DNA from 2 places in the Cytobacillus sp. SAFR-174 genome. Region 1 is predicted to be linked to the other one. Evidence: riboswitches for the same ligand, from Rfam matches in the RefSeq annotation. Region 1 holds a riboswitch; the other holds the start of a gene.
What was found. A riboswitch is a leader RNA that binds a small molecule or an ion and turns the genes downstream of it on or off. The one in region 1 is predicted to bind S-adenosylmethionine.
Positions count from the first base shown of each region.

Region 1 (3,113 bases):
CTGTATAAAAGCGGGGTCCATTTCTAAGTCATTAATTTCCTGAACGATTTTTTCGCTGGCCCTGTGTATCCCTGTATCGATATACTCGCTCCAGCTGGCAGACTGCCTTGAAGCGAGCAGAGTCCATGTATTATTAATAACCTTAGTGCCAACCCCCGTTTTCCCCTCTATTAATCCATCTGCTGCAAGTTCTTCCAGAGCAGTGATAATAGTGCTTCGGTTTACTCCAAACTCTTCAGCCAGTTTCCGCTGGCTTGGAATTTTACTTCCGATTGGCCATTCGCCTTTGGAAATCTTTCCTTTAATCGTTTCCATAACTTGCTGATATTTTGGCAATTGTGCTGTATCCATCCATATAACCGCCTTTATAAAAATTGGCTGGCAAAATTCTTTTCTAATTGGTTGAGGACATTGTATCAGTTATTGCTTATCCTGAAAAGCAGCATAGATAATGGCTGGGAAATGCTGATAAGGGGGATGAAGTTGGCAAATAAAAAATTTATGATTATCGCGGCGCATAGTTCTATTATCATTCTCTGGGCATCCGCATTCCCGGGAATCCGGGCTGGGCTGGAATCATACTCCCCGGAACACCTTGCCCTTTTCAGGCTTTTAATTGGCTCCGCTGCACTTGGTGCCCTCGCACTGGTGACGAAGATGCGCCTTCCGGATATAAGGGATCTTCCTGCCATTTTTATGCTGGGATTCCTTGGTTTTACGGTTTATCATACAGCACTGAATATGGGTGAAAAAACAGTAAGCGCCGGGCCGGCAAGCTTGATTGTATCAATGACTCCAATCTTTTCGGCTGCATTGGCTGCTTTATTTTTAAGCGAAAGGTTTGGAAGAGCAAGGTGGACGGGTTCCGCTGTCAGCTTTGCGGGTGCCGCACTAATTTCGCTTGGTACAGGAGGCGGGTTTGAAATCCAAACCGGTATTTTATTCGTCCTCCTTGCTTCCATTTCAGAAAGCATCTATTTCGTATTTCAGACTAAATATTTTAATAAATACGGATTTTTGTCATTTACATCGTATACGGTATGGGCAGGGACTGCTTTTATGCTGGTTTATCTTCCCGGGCTCGGAAATGAGATCTTTCATGCTTCGGCTGAATCCACTTTAAGTGTCCTCTATTTGGGGATTTTTCCGACGGTAATTCCATATATTGCCCTGGCTTTTCTTGCATCCATAGGGGGAGCGTCTGAAGCGGTGAGTTCTCTATATCTGACTCCAGTAATGGCGTTTGTCATTGCGTGGGTTTGGCTGGGGGAGGTGCCGGCTATGTTATCCATTGTGGGTGGGATGATCGCTCTAGCAGGTGTGGTGATTATTCACCGAAAAGATGGCTCTAAAAATTTACAGAAATTTATGAAAATGGATCAAGTGAAAATATTTAAAAAATATGATTGACATCCTTTTCTTTAAGATGGTAAAGTAATAAACATATTAACAACCGCATAATAAAAATCTTCTTATCAAGAGAGGTTGAGGGACTGGCCCTATGACACCTCGGCAGCGGACAAAAGTGTACCGTGCCAAATCCAGCAAGCATTGCTTGAAAGATAAGAAGAGGACCATTGATAAATGCTGCCCTCTTCTTTCTTTAGAAGAGGGTTTTTGTTTTATGTGGAAAAAATACATCAAGATTCTATTCATAAACATATGAATAATTCTTATCGAGAGAAGCAGAGGGACCTGGCCCAATGAAGCTTCGGCAGCAGGCAGAACGCACCGTGCCAAATCCAGCAGGCAAAAAGCCTGAAAGATAAGGAGAGGATTTCAAAAAACCTCTTCTGGCGGAAGGGGTAAATTTCAGGATATAAATCTTAGTTTTCGCATAGGAATAATTGTTTATAAAGCGGTGACAGGTACCTATACCACATCACGAAAGTGGTATAGGTGCCTGTCACCAACAAAGGAGAGATGCTGCATGATAGAGTTTCAGAATTTAAAGAAGGTCTATGAAAGCGGAGGTCAGCAGGTAGCTGCTCTGGATGGAATAGATTTAAAGATTAATAAGGGTGAGATTTTCGGGGTGATCGGCTTCAGTGGTGCGGGAAAGAGTTCTTTGATCCGCTGTGTCAATTGGCTGGAGAAGCCGACTTCAGGAAAGGTCATTGTAAGTGGCCATGATCTGACGGCTTTATCAGTAAAAGAAATTCGCGAAGTGAAAAGAAACATTGGTATGGTCTTTCAGCATTTTAACCTTTTAAACTCCAAAACCGTGTTTGCGAATGTGGCGATGCCGCTTACACTGGCTAAGATCCCTAAGGATGAAATAAAAAAGCGTGTCCATGAACTATTAGATTTTGTAGGGCTTGCCGATAAGGCGAACAGCTATCCTGATCAGCTATCAGGCGGGCAAAAGCAGCGAATCGGGATTGCAAGGGCGCTGGCGACCCAGCCTTCCATTCTATTATGTGATGAAGCAACGTCAGCTCTGGATCCGCAGACCACCAGCTCGATCCTGCAGCTGCTGAAAAAAATAAATAAAGAATACAACATTACCATTCTGATCATTACTCATGAAATGTCTGTTATCAGGGAGATCTGTGATCGTGTCGCTGTTATCGAGGCAGGGAAAATTATTGAAGAAGGAACCGTCTTCAATGTCTTTTCCTCACCAAAAACTCCAACAGCGAAAAACTTTGTCAGCACGGTTATGAATGATCAAATACCTGACTCCATTAAGCAAGTAATTGAAAAACAGCAGGGGCTTCAAAAGGTATTCAGAATCAACTTTGTCGGAAACTCTGCAGGGCAGCCGCTGCTTTCTCAGGTTGCCAAAAAGTTTAATATCGACTTCAACGTCCTGTTTGGAAATATTACTGAACTGCAGGGAACACCATTTGGCAACCTGATTGTCGAATTCCAAGGTCCGGACAGTGAAATCAAACGTGCTATTCAGTATATCAGCCAGGAAAAAGTTTCAATAAAGGAAGTGACATCACGTGCTAGTTAACCAGGAAAAAATCATCGAAGCCTTAATCGAAACGGTCCAAATGGTGGCATTCTCCTTGCTGTTTTCAGCTTTTATCGGACTGCCGCTCGGCATATTGCTTGTTGTGACAAGGAAAGGGCATCTGCTGGAAAACACCGTTGTTTTTAACATC
Region 1 covers NZ_JBQCMZ010000005.1:92,254-95,366, forward strand. Annotated here, with positions in the region: gene pdxR (MocR-like pyridoxine biosynthesis transcription factor PdxR) at 1-351, opposite strand, end outside; gene ACTHRG_RS07105 (DMT family transporter) at 484-1,410, shown strand; SAM riboswitch class I at 1,470-1,569, shown strand; SAM riboswitch class I at 1,671-1,772, shown strand; gene ACTHRG_RS07110 (methionine ABC transporter ATP-binding protein) at 1,931-2,962, shown strand; gene ACTHRG_RS07115 (methionine ABC transporter permease) at 2,952-3,113, shown strand, end outside.

Region 2 (3,113 bases), on a different contig from region 1:
GATCCAATAACGTTCATTCTCGTAAGTCAGCGGCTGGTGTCCGCTTTCAATATCAATAATGCTCAGCCGGCGGAAGCCAAATTGAATATGATCATCAAAATAGTATCCTGAGTCATCCGGACCCCGGTGAGTAATGATATCATTCATATTTTGGAATTGTTCTTTATCTGCGTCACGGTAATTTTGTGCTTTTTCATGTACACAACCAATAAAACCACACATTATGTACGTCACCTACTCCATTCTATTCTCAATATTTAGATATAGCCTCATGCGGCTCCTTTGTCTTAGAAAACATACCCTATAATACTACCACTAATCGCTAATAATTAGCACGCAGAATATAAAATGTTTCTGTACGGAAAATTAAGCCATTATCCGAAGTTTATACGATACCATAAAATTATAAACGACTATAGAGCATAAAGACCGAAAAGTGAATTACACCCTATATGTATTATGACGCAAAAAAGAAAGCGGGAGTTACACTGTAAATGCAACTCCCGCTTTTCTATTACGCTTCAGAACGAAGAATTTCTGCCTTGTCAGTACGCTCCCAAGGAAGGTCAACATCTGTACGTCCGAAATGTCCGTAAGCAGCTGTCTGCTTGTAAATTGGGCGGCGAAGGCCAAGCATGTTAATAATTCCTGCAGGACGAAGATCAAAATGCTTTCTTACTAAATCAACTAATACATCTTCATCCACTTTGCCAGTTCCAAATGTATCAACAGAGATTGAAACAGGCTGTGCCACACCGATTGCATAAGCAAGCTGAACTTCAACTTTTTCTGCCAAACCGGCTGCTACAAGGTTCTTCGCTACATAACGTGCAGCATATGCAGCTGAGCGGTCAACCTTTGTAGGATCCTTACCGGAGAACGCGCCGCCGCCATGGCGTGCATATCCGCCGTAGGTATCAACAATGATTTTGCGTCCAGTCAGACCAGCATCCCCTTGTGGTCCGCCGATAACAAAACGTCCAGTCGGGTTGATGAAGTACTTTGTATTCTCATCGATTAGTTCTTTCGGAACAACCGGGTTAATAACATGTTCCTTCAGGTTGCGCTGGATTTGCTCCAGGCTGATTTCAGGGTGATGCTGAGTAGAAATAACGATTGTGTCAATACGGACAGGCTTGTCATTTTCATCATACTCAACGGTTACCTGAGTTTTTCCATCCGGACGAAGGTAAGGAAGGATCTCTTCTTTACGAACTTCAGTCAGGCGGCGGGAAAGCTTATGTGCCAAAGAAATCGGAAGAGGCATAAGCTCCTTCGTTTCGTTGCAGGCAAAACCGAACATTAAGCCCTGGTCTCCTGCACCGATTGCTTCAATTTCCTGATCGCTCATTTGCCCTTCGCGTGCTTCAAGTGCCTGGTCAACACCCATTGCGATATCTGCAGACTGCTCATCAATGGAAGTTAAAACTGCACATGTTTCAGAATCGAAACCATATTTAGCACGGGTATAACCGATTTCTTTTACCGTTTCACGAACGATTTTTGGAATATCTACGTATGTAGATGTTGTGATTTCACCTGCAACTAATACAAGTCCAGTTGTTACAGAAGTCTCTGCAGCAACACGGGCATTCGCATCTTTAGCTAAAATCGCATCTAAGATTGCATCAGAAATTTGGTCACAGATTTTATCCGGATGACCTTCAGTAACTGATTCAGAAGTAAACAAACGACGTTTTGTTGACATCTGGCTTCCTCCTTATAAATAGAAAATTGAGCGAGAAATAAGAAATGGGGAAGCGGAAAAATAATTTTTCCCTGTCATTTCATGGATCTCTGTTTGATACGGAACTCATTCCCTTAGTAGTATGAAATAAACATGGAGTTTTTATTAGAAAAATAGACAGCGCCGGCAAGAATGCCAGGTATCCATTATTCATAATCATGCCAAAAACTCACATAAATAGTACATTCCAAAAGCCGTTCATTTCATTGCAATATAAAAAACCTTCTCATTTAGTGAAAAGGTTGAAAGCAAATCGATTCGCGCCTTTCACTCTTATCGTTCAAGGAATTACGTCCTTGCGTCAGGTTAGCACCTTTGCTGATTATTGCCTTTAGCAGGTTGCTGGGTTTCATAGGGCCTGTCCCTCCACCAGCTCGGGATAAGAGAGTATCCGTTCAAGGTTGAATCATACCGTATTTTATCGAACCATGTCAACAGATTCTCATTATTTTTCACCGTTAAATTTCAGCTTCAAAATGTAAGCTTCCCCTTTACAGGGAACAGCTTCCATCGCCACACTTTTTCTTTAGAAATTTTTGCCTGTTTTTCGCAATCCATTTGTAGGCAGGATCGCCCAGAAGTTCAGTGAAAGGTAAATATAAAAAGGTGCTGATCAAAAAGGATGCAGGAAAGAGGAGCAGCAGTCTCCGTACTGCAGAGTACCCCTTTTTCACACTGCCCGAGGGGGTAATAAGATGAAGCTCTTTGCGCAAATCTTGTCTGGAGAATGATAAAGAACCCGGCATTTTCTCATATTCCTGCAGAGAAATCCATTCCACTTTATCCAGCCAATCGAGCTTTTTAAATATTCTCTTTGTTTCCTTGCATAACGAGCAAGTTCCATCATATAGGGCAATTGTCTTCATTTTAGATCAGTCCCATGGTAAAATTAACACTTTCTTCTATAATAGCATATATCGGTTATAAGGCGATCAAAGGAGATTACCTGTCCAATTGTGACAATTTAATAACAGAGACAAAAAAGTTTCGTAATAGTATAGACTAATCATTTCAATGTGTTATACTAATTTCGAGATGTAATCACTTTCATAAAAAAATCGGGAAAAAGGAAGGTATTCATCAGATGAACTCTGTAAGCATATCAAACGAATTGAGTGAATTATTAAATGGCAGCAACATTCAAGTGCAATTATCCGTTCCTCAGCTTGTGGAAAAAGTTTTAAACCGCAATGAAGGGTCCCTTACTTCCACTGGTGCTGTACGCGCTACTACAGGAAAGTATACAGGGCGTTCCCCTAAAGATAAATACATTGTTGAAGAAGCATCAAATAAAGATAAAATGGACTGGGGCAGCGTAAACCAGCCCATCTCTGAAGAAGCATTCTCCAATCTTTATAATAAAGTA
Region 2 covers NZ_JBQCMZ010000031.1:7,638-10,750, forward strand. Annotated here, with positions in the region: gene asnB (asparagine synthase (glutamine-hydrolyzing)) at 1-222, opposite strand, end outside; gene metK (methionine adenosyltransferase) at 515-1,708, opposite strand; SAM riboswitch class I at 2,018-2,133, opposite strand; gene ACTHRG_RS21820 (thiol-disulfide oxidoreductase DCC family protein) at 2,239-2,613, opposite strand; gene pckA (phosphoenolpyruvate carboxykinase (ATP)) at 2,832-3,113, shown strand, end outside.
Region 2: another riboswitch for S-adenosylmethionine. It lies ahead of metK (methionine adenosyltransferase); the one in region 1 lies ahead of ACTHRG_RS07110 (methionine ABC transporter ATP-binding protein).